One region of the Microbacterium triticisoli genome, then DNA from elsewhere that is predicted to be linked to it. Evidence: riboswitches for the same ligand, from Rfam matches in the RefSeq annotation. Region 1 holds a riboswitch; the other holds the start of a gene.
What was found. A riboswitch is a leader RNA that binds a small molecule or an ion and turns the genes downstream of it on or off. The one in region 1 is predicted to bind thiamine pyrophosphate.
Positions count from the first base shown of each region.

Region 2: it holds a riboswitch for thiamine pyrophosphate, as region 1 does, so the genes downstream of both, thiM (hydroxyethylthiazole kinase) here and OED01_RS05965 (MFS transporter) in region 1, are expected to answer to the same signal.

Region 1 covers NZ_CP107546.1:1,206,013-1,213,554, forward strand. Annotated here, with positions in the region: gene OED01_RS05940 (PspA/IM30 family protein) at 1-487, opposite strand, end outside; gene OED01_RS05945 (TPM domain-containing protein) at 550-2,559, opposite strand; gene OED01_RS05950 (DUF3097 domain-containing protein) at 2,708-3,541, shown strand; gene trmB (tRNA (guanosine(46)-N7)-methyltransferase TrmB) at 3,574-4,299, shown strand; gene OED01_RS05960 (CPBP family intramembrane glutamic endopeptidase) at 4,296-5,123, shown strand; TPP riboswitch at 5,135-5,228, shown strand; gene OED01_RS05965 (MFS transporter) at 5,219-6,562, shown strand; gene OED01_RS05970 (DUF1304 domain-containing protein) at 6,559-6,951, shown strand; gene OED01_RS05975 (serine hydrolase domain-containing protein) at 6,957-7,542, opposite strand, start outside.
Region 2 covers NZ_CP107546.1:2,098,789-2,106,330, reverse strand. Annotated here, with positions in the region: gene OED01_RS10405 (amino acid ABC transporter permease) at 1-243, shown strand, start outside; gene pheS (phenylalanine--tRNA ligase subunit alpha) at 285-1,325, shown strand; gene pheT (phenylalanine--tRNA ligase subunit beta) at 1,325-3,820, shown strand; gene OED01_RS10390 (glycoside hydrolase family 3 N-terminal domain-containing protein) at 4,027-5,187, shown strand; gene OED01_RS10385 (pyridoxine/pyridoxamine 5'-phosphate oxidase) at 5,211-5,807, shown strand; gene OED01_RS10380 (cupin domain-containing protein) at 5,804-6,241, shown strand; TPP riboswitch at 6,266-6,359, shown strand; gene thiM (hydroxyethylthiazole kinase) at 6,350-7,198, shown strand; gene thiD (bifunctional hydroxymethylpyrimidine kinase/phosphomethylpyrimidine kinase) at 7,195-7,542, shown strand, end outside.

The DNA.
Region 1 (7,542 bases):
CGACCTTGGCGCGGGCGAGCAGCTCGCTGCGCTTGGCCTTGAGCTCGCCGAGCTTCTCCTTCATGCCGTTCAGGCCGCTCTTGAGCTTGTCGACGATCTCGGTCTGCGCCGCGATCGTGGGCTCGGCCGTCTTCGCGTCGCGCTCCTCGCTGATCTGACGCTGGAGCGCGATCTTGGCGAGGCTGTCGAACTTGTCCGCATCCGCGGTGTTACCGGTCGAGCGCAGCTCGTCGGCCTTGCGGCTCGCGGCGAGCGCCTTGTTGCCCCAGTCCTTGGCGGCCTGGATGTCTTCCTCGTGGTCGCGCTCGAGCAGACGCAGGTTGCCGATGGTCTCGGCGATCGCCGCCTCAGCGTCCGCGATGCTGTTCGTGTAGTCGCGCACGAGCTGGTCGATCATCTTCTGCGGGTCCTCGGCGGAGTCGAGGAGCGAGTTGATGTTCGCGCGGACGAGGGTCGAGATTCGCCCGAAGATGGACTGCTTTACCATGGGTGATTCCTTTCGGTTGGTCGTAGAGGTCGTTGACGTCGTTCAGGTCTGCGGATGCCGGGTCAGAAGCGACCGCCTCGGGATCGCCCGCCTCGGGAGGCGCCGCGCGAGCCGCCGCCGAAGCTGGAGGGCCGGTGCCCGCGGCTGCTGCTGCCGCCGCTGGAGCGCCAACTGCTGCCGCCGCTCCAGGAGCCGCCGCCACCGCCTCCTCCTCCGCCGGCGAAGAGTCCGCCGAGGATGCCGCCGAGGATGTCTCCGCCGATGCCGCTGTCCCGGCTGTAGTTCCCGCCGTAACCGGTGCCGTAGCCCGTGTCGAACGGATTGCCCGGCGTCCAGGACTGCACTTCGGCCTCGGCCGCGCTGATCGCCTCAGAGGCGAGGTTGTACGCGCGGGTCGCGCGCTCGAGCGCGAAGGCCGGGTCGGTCGTCTGCGCGGCGACGGCCTCGCGGTAGGTTGCGTCGGCTTCGGCCAGGCGCGTGCGCGCTGTCGCACCGATCGCACCCCGGCGCGTGAGGATGTAATCGTTGGCGGCGGTGATCTGCGACTGCGCCTGGATCAGTCTCTGCTGCAGTGCGCGCGCCGCGCGCTGCGCCTGTTCGGCGGCGTCGCGCACCTGGGCGAGTACGCCGTCGATCTGCACGTTCGCCTCGGTGAGGGTGTCGACGGTGCGCTGCGGGTCGCGACGCGCAGCGGTGAGGGCGGCCTTCGCCTCATCGACTCTCGCCCGCGTGCCGGCGATGAGCGGGGCGATGGTTCCGTGGGGATCGGGTGTCTGCGACGCTGCGGCGAGATCAGCCTCGAGTTCGGCGATGAGCGCCTTCGCCTGGTCTTCGATCGCGGCCAGATTCGTGCCGAGCGTCGTCACGGCCGCGGCGAGCTGCTCGGCCTGGATCACGGCCTGTTCGGCGGTGCGGATCGAGAAGGCGGCCTCGCCGGTGCGGGCGTCGGCGATGAGGCTCGCCGCCTCGGCGATCTCGGTGTCCGCGAGTGCGAGCCGTTCGGCGGCCTGAACCGGATTCTCCGCGACCGTGCTCAGGGCAGCGGCGTCATAGATCGCGGCAAGCGTCGCGAGCGCCGCTGGTAGACCCGAGACGGCCGTCTGCGCCTCGCTGCGGCGCACCTGCACGCGCTGCAGCGCGGCTGGCGCCTCGGCCTCCACCTTCCGCAGCTGTTCGAACGTCTCGATGTTCGCGTCGAGCAGTTCGTCGGCTTCCGTGCAGAACTGGATGATCCGGATGTGCCAGGCGCGGCGCTGCTCGACGGAGTCCTCGTTCTCGTCGTCGAGCTGCTGCTTGAGCGCGAACGCCTCGGCGACCTTCGCCTTGGCCTGGTCGACGACCTGCACGAACTGCGCGGTCGACTCGTCGCCGAACTGCGCGACGGCGAAGCCCAGCTCCTCGCGACTGGACGTGATCGCGTCGTCCGCCTCGACGAGCGCCCGGCCGGCCTGGCGCTCCAGATCGGCGTCGCTCACGGCCGAGAACGGATCGTTCGGGTCGGGAACAGCGGGCTGGGCGCCTCTGGCCTTCTTCTTCGCGCGCGCCACGAGCCAGATGATCAGCACGACGACCGCGGCGGCGATCAGGACGAACAGCAGGATCCATCCCGCGTTCGACGGGCCGGGGAAGGCATCGGCGGCCGCCACGATGGCGCCGTCCCAGTCACCGTCGCGAAGCCGGTCCTCGATCGCCTGCGTGATCGTATCGAGCTGGCTGTCGCTGAGCGGCCCCTCGCCGTCGGCGGACAGGGCGTACTGACGGGACTCGACGGCGATCGCGAGCAGGTATTGATCGGCGCCCAGCCCGTTGTCGATCGCCGTCTGGTCGGCCCATTCGACGTTGTCGGACGGGTCCGTGAATTCGTCGACGATCACGACGTACAGGTCGCCCTCGGATGCGTCGCTCAGCGTGTCCAGTCGTGCGTTCGCCGCGTCGAGTTCAGAAGCGCTGAGCACTCCGGCTTCGTCGGTCACGAACCCGGCATCCAGTGTGACCGGTGGTGTCGCCACGGCGCTCGAGGCGAGGAATCCGGAGGCGAACACCGCCACGATCATCCCCAGGATGATCGTCATCCGTGACCGCATTCTGCTCCCTCCAGGGAGACGCTGGGCCCCCACTGAGCACGAGTCTATTCACTGACGTGAACCGAGGGTACCGACTGTACGGAAACTGTCTGTGTCGTCGCAGGGAAGCGGTTCGGAGCCGCATACGCTGGAAGGCATGGAGGACAGGTACGGCGCGGATGTGCTCGCGAAGGGCTGGCGCGAACGCGCCGCGAAGCAGATCCCAGAGGTCCCCGCGGAGGCCGACCTCGTCGTCGAGGTCGCGGACGACGGGTTCTGCGGCGCGGTGACGAAGGTGCAGTCGGGCACCGTTGAGCTGGAGGACTGGAAGGGGCGCAGAAGGCTGTTCCCCCTCGGTGGGGGATTCCTCATCGACGGCGAACCCGTCAGACTCGTCCCGCCTGCTCCCAAGGACAAGGGGCCCCGACGGACGGCATCCGGATCCTTCGTCGTGGCGGACCAGCGCGCCCGCGTGGCGCTGCCGAGCCGCATCCTCGTCGAAGGCCGCCACGACGCCGAACTCGTCGAGAAGGTGTGGGGCGCCGACCTGCGCGTCGAAGGCGTCGTCGTCGAGTACCTGCAGGGCGTCGACCTGCTCGACGAGCTGCTCGCGGCCGAGCCGCCGAGCGCGAAACGCCGCTATGGTGTGCTCGTCGACCATCTCGTCCCCGGGTCCAAGGAATCGCGCATCGCGGAAGCCGTCGCACGAGGACCGCACGGTGCACACGTCCGCATCGTCGGGCACCCGTACGTCGACGTGTGGCAGTGCGTGAAACCGGAAGCGCTGGGCATCGCGCGCTGGCCGGAGATCCCTCGGGGCATCGAGTGGAAGGTGGGCATCTGCAAGGCGTTCGGATGGCCGCACGAGGACCAGGCCGACATCGCCCGCGCCTGGCAGGCCATCCTGAGCAAGGTCACCACCTATCGCGACCTCGAACCGACGCTCCTCGGCCGGATCGAGGAGCTCATCGACTTCGTCACCGCCCCGTGAGGACGCCTCGCCGCCGCGACTACCCTTGAGGTATGCCCGAGCCCCGCACGTTCCGTGATGAACCCGTGTCCTTCGTCCGCCGCAGCGGCCGCATGTCGGAGGCGCAGGAGCGGGCGTTCGAGGAACTCTCCGGTCACTACCTGCTCGATGTTCCGCGCGCCATCGCCTCGACGAGCGTCCATGCCGATGCGCGACTCGACGTCGCAGCCGAGTACCGCCGCGACGCGGCGCTGATCGTCGAGATCGGGTCCGGCCAGGGCCACGCGATCGTGTCTGCTGCCGCCGCGCGCCCCGAAGACGACTTCCTGGCGATCGAGGTGTTCCGCGCCGGGCTCGCGCGCACGATGCTGGATGCCGACAAGGCGGGCGTCCGCAATCTGCGGCTCGTCGAGGCGAACGCACCTGAGGTCCTGGCGACCTATCTCCCGGAGGCGAGTGCCTCCGAGGTCTGGGTGTTCTTCTCCGACCCGTGGCACAAGAAGCGGCACACGAAGCGGCGACTGATCCGCGATGGATTCGGTGCGACGGCCGCCAGGGCGCTCGCCGACGGCGGGCTGCTGCGTCTGGCTACCGACTGGGAGGACTACGCCCTGCAGATGCGCGAGGTGCTGGACGCCGAGCCGCTGTTCGAGCGCGCGTTCGAGGGGGAGTGGGGCGATCGCTTCGACGGCCGTGCCATGACCGCGTTCGAGCGCAAGGGAATCACGAAGGGGCGCGAGATCCGCGATCTCACGTACCGCCGGAAGCCGCGCGCGTGAGCACGACCGTCGTCCGGTCCCGCTGGGGGATCGCACCCGCTGCGCTGGTCTGCCTCGCGGCGCCGGCCTTCTTCGTCGTGCAGTGGGCGTGGCTCGGCTGGGTGCTGCTGGCCGCAGGTGTCGGAGCGGCATGGATGCTCGAGCGGCGCGCCGTGACGGTAGCCGCGCCGTCGCTGACGCGGGACCTGTCGCTCATCGCGATCGGGATGCTCATCGTGAGCGTCATCCCGCTCGCGGCCGAGCTGGACAACCTCGCCATGCTGCGCTTCACGCTGGCCCTCGGCGGAGCCGTGGTCGTCCCCTACCTCGTCTCGCGGTACGTCTACCGCGACCGTGCGATCTCGTTCCCGTGGCGCACAGGACAGCGCTGGGGTCGACTGCAGTGGGGCTGGCTCGCGGCAGTCCTGGCACTGGGGTGGCTCATTCTGCCGTTCTACTTCATCACCAGCGGCGTCTACCAGAACTGGCCCGTCGTCGACACCCCGGAGCTCATCCTCCGACTTTTCGTCGGTGTCGGCGCCGTGGGCATCTGGGACGAACTGTTCTTCATCTGCACGGTCTTCGCGCTGCTGCGTCGCCACTTCCCCGACGCCGTGGCGAATGTCCTGCAGGCCGTGGTCTTCGTGTCGTTCCTGTGGGAGCTGGGCTATCGCGAGTGGGGTCCGCTGCTCACGATCCCGTTCGCGCTGCTGCAGGGATTCATCTTCCTGCGCACGCACTCGCTGGCGTACGTCGTCACGGTGCACCTGCTCTTCGATGCCGTCGTGTTCGCCGTGCTCGTGCACGCGCACAACCCGGGGATGCTGCCGATCTTCCTCGTATAGCTAAGCTCGTCTGCAGTGACACGGGGTGCCGCACGCGCGGCTGAGATCACACCCGTCGAACCTGATCTAGCTCGTACTAGCGAAGGGATGTCGCGATGCACACGCACGCACTCATCGAGCCCGTCCACCCGACCACAGAGCGCCCTGCCGGGCGAGGCAGGCTCGCGCTAGCGGCCGCCGCGGCAGGCACCGCCTTCGAGTGGTACGACTTCTTCCTCTACGGCACGGCGGCCGCGCTGGTCTTCCCCGTGGTCTTCTTCCCGGCCCAGGACCCGTTGATCGGCATCCTGCTGTCGTTCGCCACGTTCGCGACCGGATTCATCGCCCGTCCGCTCGGCGGTCTGCTGGCAGGGTCCCTCGGGGACCGGTTCGGGCGCCGGCCGGTCCTCACGGCGACGCTGCTGGTGATGGGCCTCGCCACGGTGTGCATCGGTCTGCTGCCCGGATACGCGCAGATCGGTGTGCTCGCGCCGATCGCACTGGTCGCGCTGCGCTTCGTCCAGGGCCTGGCGGCAGGCGGAGAGTGGCCGGGTGCGATACTGATGGCGCTCGAGCACGCCCCGCGCGGGCGCGGTCTGCGGGGCGGGATCGTCGCGGCCTCCCTGTACGTCGGCCTCATCCTCGGCAATCTCGCCTTCGTCGTGGTGGTCGCACTGCTGGACGAGGCGGCGCTGTTCGAGTGGGGCTGGCGGATGCCGTTCCTGGCCAGCATCCTGCTCGTCGTCGTCGGGCTCGTGCTGCGGCGCCGCGTGACGGAGTCCCCGGAGTTCCTCGCCGGTGATGACGGCGTCGAGCGGCGGCGACCTCTGCGTGAGGCGCTCAGCGCGCCGCGGAACGTGATCTCGGTCGTGCTCGTACGGACGGGGCAGAACGCCTGCTTCTACACGATCACGGTGTTCTTCCTCGGCTATGCGACGACGGTGCTGGGATTCTCGGCTCAGGTTTCCCTGACGGCAGTGCTGGTCGCGGCGGCGCTCGCCGCGGTGATGTGCCCCGTCTGGGGTGCGCTCGGCGAGCGGATCGGCATGACGACGCTCACGGCGTGCAGCCTCGCCGGGCTCGGCCTGCTCGCCGTTCCCCTGTTCCTCATCCTCGACGGCGGCAGCGCGGCGGCGATCATCGGGGTGGTCGCCGTCACGATCGGCATCGTGAACGCGGCGGCCGACGGCGTGCAGCCGCTGTGGTTCGCAGGGCTCTTCCCCGCGCGCCGCCGCTACTCCGGTATCTCGATCGGCCGCGAGATCGCCGGGGTCATCGGTGGAGGGCTGACGCCGCTCGCGGCCACGGCACTGGTCGCGGCGACGGGACACTGGTGGCCGGTGGCGGCGATCATGATCGTCGCCGCGGCCCTCGGAGTGGTTGGCGCCGTGATCGCACGCCCGGTCGATCGGCCCGTCGCGGCCCAGGAGGCAGCGAAAGACGACAGAATCAGAGCATGATCATCGCAGGGCTCATCCTCGCCGCAGCGGCAGCCGCCTTCCATGTCTTCATCTTCGCCCTCGAGTCGCTGAAGTGGACGGAGCCGTCGACACGGAAGGTGTTCGGCGTCGCGAGCGAGGCGGATGCCGAGACGATGAAGGCGCTCGCCTTCAACCAGGGCTTCTACAACCTGTTCCTCGCGCTCACGGCGTTCCTCGGTGTCGGGATGTACATCGTCGGGGCGACCACCGTCGGACTCACGCTCGTCTTCGCCGGCACCGGCATGATGCTGGCGGCGGCGCTGGTGCTGATCCTGTCGGACCGCTCCAAGGCGCGTGCGGCGACCATGCAGGGCACGCTGCCGCTGCTCGCGGTCATCGCGACGGCGATCGGCGTCGCGATCGGCTGAGCCGTTCAGCGGCCCGGCGACCCCTGCAGGTCGTCGAACAGCGCCATGACGGCGGGTCCCATCTCCATCTGCGTCAACACGATCCGGAACGTCCCGTCGGGGTCGATGAAGAAGTCGGTGCCGAGCCCGCCGGACCAGCCGAAGCGTCCCGCATGCTCGCCTGCCGTCACGACCGCCACGCCGTAACCCCAGCCCAGACCGTCCCAGAACCCGGGGAAGAAGCTGTCCGGGGTCTTCAGCGCGTCGGGTATCCGATCGGTCCGCAGTTCGGCGAGCAGCTCGGGGGAGACGAACGAACGGCCGTCGATCCTGCCGCCCGCGGCGAGCATCCGCGCGAACGCCGCGTAGTCGCGCGCGGTCGAGACGAGCTCGGCGTGACTGACATCGAACGGGGCGGGGGAGACATAGAAACCGCCGGCACGCGGCTCGATCTCGTACCGGGTCCCGTCGCCATCGCGCCCGTACGCGGCGGGCAACCGATCGGCGTCCTGCGCCGGAACGGTGAAACGGGTGTCGACCATCCCGACCGGCTCGAACACGTCCGTCGTCAGGTGCGCCTCGAGCGGACCTCCGGTCAGTCGCGAGAGCAGG
Region 2 (7,542 bases), 890 kb from region 1:
GGTTCGCAGCAGGGCCGTCCCATCCTGCAGGCGGCGTTCGTCATCGGCGGCATCTACATCATCATGTGTCTGATCCTCTCCGGCATCGCGAAGTACGTCGAGATCCGCACGCGCCGATCGCCGAAGCTGCGGGCCATCGCGACGGCCCACAACCCGGCGGCGGACGACGAGTCGACTCTCACCGAGGCCATCGCCCTTCAGAAGGGCGCGGGCAAGTACGACGGGACCACGACGGGCGGCTGACGGCACGGCGCGCTCACCGCGCGCCGGTAGACTCGTCTCTCGTGTCAGACGTACCTGAGATCACGCCCGAGGCGGTGGAGACCGCCGTCGCAGCAGCGCTCGACGCGATCGGCGCCGCTGCCAGCACCGCAGAGCTGAAGGCCGCGCGCGCGGCGCACGTGGGGGAGGGGTCGCCGTTGGCGGTCCTGAACGCCTCGATGCGCCAGGTCGCCCCCGAGCACAAGGCGACCTTCGGCAAGCTCGTGGGTCAGGGCCGCGGCCGGGTCACCCAGGCGCTCGCCGCCAAGGAGGCCGAGCTGGCCGAGGCTGAGACCGCCGCACGCCTGGAGGCGGAGCGCGTCGACATCACGGCGGTGTCCTCCCGCACGCGCGTGGGTGCGCGGCATCCCCTCACCTTGCTGCAGGACGAGGTGTGCGACATCTTCGTCGGGATGGGCTGGGAGATCGCGGAGGGACCGGAACTCGAGCACGAGTGGTTCAACTTCGACGCCCTGAACTTCGACGTGGATCACCCCGCCCGTCAGGAGCAGGACACGTTCTACGTCGACCCGACCTCGCGCCACCTCGTGATGCGGACGCACACGAGCCCCGTGCAGGTGCGCACGATGCTCGACCGCGAGGTGCCGATCTACGTGCTGTGCCCCGGTCGCGTGTACCGCACCGACGAGTTCGACGCGACGCATCTGCCGGTGTTCACCCAGTTCGAGGGGCTCGTGATCGACAAGGGGATCACGATGGCTCATCTGAAGGGCACCCTCGACCACTTCGCTCGGCAGCTGTTCGGCCCGGAGGCCAAGACGCGCTTCCGCACCAATTACTTCCCGTTCACCGAACCGTCCGCTGAGCTGGACCTGTGGCACCCGACCTTCAAGGGCGGTGCACGCTGGATCGAGTGGGGCGGCTGCGGAATGGTGAACCCGAACGTGCTGCGTGCCGCGGGCATCGACCCCGACGAGTACAGCGGATTCGCGTTCGGCATGGGGATCGAGCGGGGCCTGATGTTCCGCAGCGATGTGAAGGATATGCGCGACATGGCCGAAGGTGATGTCCGCTTCAGCGAGCAGTTCGGGATGGTGGTGTGATGCGCGTCCCGCTTTCGTGGTTGCGTGAGTACGTGGATGTGGCACCGGATGCCGCGCCTGAGGACGTCTTCGCGGCGCTCGTCGCGGTCGGCTTCGAGGAGGAGGAGATCCACCGTTTCGAGATCTCCGGCCCCGTCGTCGTCGGACAGGTGCTCTCGTTCGAGGAGGAGCCGCAGTCCAACGGCAAGACGATCCGGTGGTGCCAGGTGGATGTCGGCGAAGCCGAACCGCGCGGCATCGTGTGCGGCGCGAGCAACTTCGCCGTCGGCGACAAGGTCGTCGTGACCCTGCCCGGCGCCGTGCTCCCCGGTCCGTTCCCGATCGCCGCGCGCAAGACCTACGGTCACGTCTCCGACGGCATGATCGCCTCGGCGCGGGAGCTGGGCCTCGGCGACGAGCACAACGGCATCCTGATCCTGTCCTCGCTGGGGCTCGACCCCGAGGTCGGCGTCGACGCGCTCGCCCTGCTGGGGTTGGACGACGTCGCCGTCGAGATCAACGTCACGCCCGACCGCGGCTACGCGTTCTCGATCCGCGGCGTCGCACGCGAGTACGGTCACGCCACCGGGGCCGACTTCCGCGACCCGGCGGAGCACGAGTGGGACGAGGTCGCCCCCGGCACCGGCTTCCCGCTCGCCGTCACGGCTGAACCGTTGCGCGATGCGCCCGCGGTGCAGGAGTTCGTGGTGCGCGTGGTCCGCGGCGTCGATCCTTCTCGTCCGACCCCGCCGTGGATGGTGGCTCGTCTGGCGCTCGCCGGCATCCGCTCGCTGGGCGTGCTGATCGACATCACCAACTACGTCATGCTCGAACTCGGCAACCCGATCCACGGCTACGACCTGGACAAGCTGTCCGGCGGCATCACGGTGCGTCGCGCTCAGCAGGGCGAGAAGATGACGACCCTGGACGGTCAGGAGCGCAGCCTGCACATTGAGGACCTGCTGATCACCGACGACTCGGGTCCCATCGGTCTCGCCGGCGTCATGGGCGGCGGAACGACCGAGATGAGCGACGAGACGCGTAACGTCCTCATCGAGGCCGCGAACTTCGACCCGGTGTCGATCGCCCGTACGGCGCGACGGCACAAGCTGCCCAGCGAGGCGTCCAAGCGCTTCGAACGCGGCGTCGACCCGCTGATCCCGTTCGTGGCGGCACGTCGCGTCGCCGACCTGATGGTCGAGCTCGCCGGAGGCACGCTCGATGAGGTCGGTGGAGCGCTGTACACCGAGGTGGAGATCGCCGGGATCGACCTTCCGGCCGAGTTCGTGCCGGGGCTGATCGGCGTCGACTACGAGGATGCCGAGATCGTCGACGCCCTCGAGACGATCGGCGCCGAGGTCGCGGAGACCTCGGACGGCTGGTTCGTCATCCCGCCGAGCTGGCGCCCTGACCTCACCGACAAGTGGACGCTCGCCGAGGAGGTCGCCCGCATCCACGGGCTCGACCGCATCCCGTCGGTTCTTCCGACGCCGCCGTCCGGCCGAGGACTCACGGCGATGCAGCACGGCCGCCGACGCGTCGCGAACGCCCTCGCCGCCGCCGGCCTCGTCGAGACCCCGGCGTTCCCGTTCACGACCGAGGCGCACAACGACCTGCACGGATCGGCGACGGGGGAGCACCTTCCCAGCATCCGCCTGGCCAACGCGCTCGACGGACAGGCGCCGTTCCTGCGCCGCTCGCTCGTTCCCGGCCTCCTGCAGATCGCGCACCGCAACATCGCACGAGGACTGACCGACATCGCGATCTTCGAGGCGGGCATCGTGTTCCTCCCCGAGGCCGACGTCCGGTACGGCACGGAGGAAGTGCCGCCGCTCGGTGAGCGGCCCACGGACGAGACGCTCGCCGCTCTGAACGCCTCGATCCCGCCACAGCGCCGCCACATCGCGGCCCTGTTCGCCGGCAACGTGACTGCTCGGCAGCCCGGCCGTGCGGCCGAGGCGTACGGGCTCAGCGAGGCGCTGGATGCGGTACAGGTGATCGCCGTGGCCGCCGGCGTCGAGATCGACGTCGTGCAGGGGCAGCGCGCGGCGCTGCACCCCGGGCGCACCGGAGTGCTGAGCGTGCGCGGCGCCGAGGTGGGCTATGTCGGTGAACTGCATCCGAACGTCGCCGCCGACGCCGATCTGCCAGGACGCGCCGTCGTGCTCGAACTGGATCTCGACGGCATCCTGGAGCTCGCGGGCGCCGGTGTCGTGGCGGAGAGCCTGTCGACGTTCCCCGCGGCGACGCAGGACGTCTCGCTCGTCGTGCCGGCCGCAGCGGCCGCAGGCGATGTGCGCGCGGCGCTCGTAGAGGGCGCCGGAGACCTGCTCGAATCGCTGCGACTCGTCGACGACTACCGTGGCGAGGGGCTTCCCGATGGCACGAAGAGCCTGACGTTCGCCCTCCGCTTCCGCGCGCCGGACCGCACGCTGACCGCTGCCGAGGCGACCGAGGCGAAGCTCGCCGGAGTCGCCGTCGCCGCCGAGCGCTTCGGAGCGACCCTGCGGGAGTGACCTGTCTCGTTCGTTCAGTGGCGAAGGCACGAGGCCCCAGCCCTCGTTCGTTGAGCGGCGAGGCGAGCCGGGTACCACACCCCCTCGTTCGTTGAGCGAGCGAAGCGAGCCGAAACGGGCGGATCGCTGAGCAGCAGTGACTCCGTTCGTCTCGGTCGCTTCGCCGTAATCGCTCGACGAGCGAGCGAGTAGCGCAGGATGGATGCATGACGATCTCACGGCGACGCCTCCTGTCCGTCGCGGTGCTGGTGTCGCTGGGCCTCGGTCTTGCGGCATGCGCACCGGACGCGCAGCCGTCGCCGAACGCGTCAGCGCCGCCATCGGCGACCTCGACGCCGACACCGTCACCGACTCCGAGGACCCCGCTCGAGCAGGCCGCGGAACGCGTCGACCGGATGCCGTTGCGCGAACGGGCCGCGCTCATCGTGATGGGGTATGCGGCCGGCACCGATTCGGCGGCGCTCTCCGCGTATGCCGCAGGCGGACCGCGAGGGCTGATCCTCATGGGCAACAACGTCCCCGGTGCGCCGGAGCAGCTGCGCGCGCTCACGGACGCCGTGCACGCGACATCCGCGGATGCCCTGATCGCGACCGATCAGGAGGGCGGCGCGGTCGCCCGTGTGCCCTGGGATCAGCTGCCCTCCGCCCGCACGTTGAAGAGCGAGGAGCCCGCAGCCGCCCAGACCGCGTTCGCCGCTCGGGCGCAACTGCTGGACGACGCGGGGATCGACATCAACTTCGGCGTCGTCGCCGACGTGCCGCGTTCCGACGGCTCCTTCATCCACAGCAGGTCCTACGGCACCGACGCGCAGGCGGTCGCCGATCGTGTCGCGGCCATCGTCGCGGGGGAGCGCGGACGCGTCGCCACGACCCTCAAGCACTTCCCCGGGCACGGCGCGGCCGAGGGGGACTCGCACCACAGCATCCCGACGACCGGGATGGGGCTGGCCGAATGGCGAACCGTCGACGCGCTTCCGTTCCGCGCCGGCATCGACGCCGGTGCGGAGCTCGTCATGATGGGGCACCTGAGGTTCACCGAGGTGTCCCCGCTTCCGGCGACGCTGTCGCCGGAGTGGTACGGCGTGCTCCGCGACGAACTCGGGTTCGAGGGCGTCGCGGTGACCGACGACCTCGGCATGCTGCTCTCGTCCGGCGATCCGGCCTATGCCGACCCCGTCGCGAACGCCGTCACCGCGGTCGCCGCCGGCGCGGACATGGTGCTGACGATCGCCGGGTCCACTCCTGAGACAGCGGGGCTGATCATCGATGCCCTGGTGGTCCGCGCCGAGTCGGATCCCCGCTTCGCGGCTCGCGTGTCCGAGGCGGCGGCACGCGTGGCGGCACTCGCCGACGCGGCCCGCACCTGAGCCGCCTGCGCCAGGATGGACGCATGACGACTTCTCCGGCCGACTGGCTGCGCGGATTGCCCTCGCTCACCGGCACACCTCCGGATCCGGATCCGGCCGCCGTGCCGGACGATCCGGAGACGCTGTTCGTCGAGTGGATCGTCGGAGCGGTCCAGGCCGGCGTCCCTGAGCCGCACGCCATGACGCTCGCGACCGTCGATGCGGAGGGAGCACCGGACGCCAGGACCGTGATCCTCAAGGACGTCGGAGGCCGCGGCTGGGCGTTCGCCGGTCATCGCGCGTCCCGAAAGGCCGAGCAGCTGGCCGCGCGGCCGGTGGCCGCCTTGGATTTCTGGTGGCAGCCGGTGATGCGCGCCGTACGGGTGCGCGGTTCGGTCGTCCAGGCGGATGCCGCCGACAGTGCGGCGGATCTCGCCGCGCGGTCGCCCGCCGCGCGCGACGGCATCGCCCCGGAGGACTGGCTGCTCTGGCGGCTCGTCCCCGATCGCGTCGAATTCTGGCAGGGGGCCGTCGATCGACGGCATCTGCGCCTCGTGTACGAGCGGACAGACACGGGCTGGACCCACCGCATCGCCACCGGCCACACCGAACCACAGCAGAGCGGAGAGCGCATCGCATGAGCGACTACGAAGTGATCAGCATCGGAGCACCGGACGCATGGCGCGACCATTTCGGCGGATTCGCGCCGTCGCGTTCGCGCGACGGACGTCGCGTGGTCGATCACGAGCTGACGATGCAGTACATCGGCATGACCGCCAACGCCCTGCTAGCGGGCGAGGAAGCCGGCTACTGGCACACGCACGAGCGTGTCGAAGAGCTGTACGTGTTCCTCGCCGGACGCGGACAGATGGGACTGGACGACGACGTCGTCGAGGTCGAGGCGGGCACGGTCATCCGCGTCGGCCAGGGCGTCTGGCGCACATGGCGTGCGCGGCCGGACAGCGACGGCGAACTGCGCTGGCTGTGCATCCGCGCCGGCGGCGAGCAGCTCCCGCACCTGCCCGACGACTCGGAGCGCGCCGAGGGTCGTCCGATGCCGTGGGCGAAGGGATGACCGATCGGTCGCACTAGACTGCGAGGCAGTGACACGGGGTGCCGCGACCGCGGCTGAGAACAGACCCGTCGAACCTGATCTAGTTCGTACTAGCGAAGGGATGTCGCGTTGAGCGATCTTCTGCGTCCGATTTCCGAAACCGGCCTCGTGACCGAGGCCGCGACCCTCCTCGAGGAGCTGCGCGCGGCTCCTCCGCTGACCCACTGCATCACGAACGCGGTGGTGACCGGTTTCACCGCGAACGTGCTGCTCGCCCTCGGTGCGGCCCCCGCCATGGTCGACATCGTCGACGAGGCAGGGATGTTCGCCTCGATGGCGTCCGGGATGCTCATCAACCTGGGCTCTCCGCGATCCGAACAGCGCGCGGCCGCCCGAGAAGCGGTCGACGGAGCCGCCGAGGGCGGTACACCATGGGTGCTTGACCCTGTGGCGATCGGTGTCCTGCCCGTGCGCACCGGTCTCGCCCACGAGCTCGTCGCGCTGCGCCCCACCGCGATCCGTGGGAACGCGTCCGAGATCCTCGCCCTGGCAGGTGTCGGCAGTGGCGGGCGCGGCGTCGATACGACCGACACGACGGATGCCGCCGCGGACGCCGCTTTCACGCTCGCCGAGCGTCACAGCAGCGTCGTCGCAGTGTCGGGTCCTGTGGATCTGATCACGGATGGCCGGCGGGTGATCCGCATCGCGAACGGTGATGCCCTGCTGACGAGGGTGACGGGCGGCGGATGCGCGCTCGGTGCGGTGATGGCCGCGTTCCTCGGCACCGCTCGGGAGTCGGATGCCGACGCGCTGACGGCCGTCGCCGCCGCGAACCTGGTGTACACGATCGCCGCCGAGCGGGCGGCGACCCGAGCCGAGGGCCCAGGGACCTTCGCCGTCGCCCTGCTCGACGCGCTCGCCGCCATCGACTCGGACGACCTCGCCGTCGCGGCACGCATCGAGGAGGCGACCCGATGACCGTGGACCTGTCGCTCTACCTCGTGACCGACCCTGCGCTCTGCGGCGAACGCGGCGTCGTCGAGACGGTCAGGCAGGCCGTGGACGGCGGCGTGCGCATCGTCCAGCTGCGCGACAAGACGGCGACGGATGCCGAGATCACGGCCCAGCTCGTCGCACTGTCGCAGGTGATCGACGGACGCGTGCCGCTCGTCGTGAATGATCGCCTCGAGGCGGCGCTCGCTGCGCGTGCGCTGGGCGCGCGCGTGGACGGCGTGCACCTCGGACAGCGCGACGCCTCCGTGATCCGCGCCCGAGAGCTGCTCGGCCCGGATGCGCTCATCGGCCTGACGGCCAACAACCCG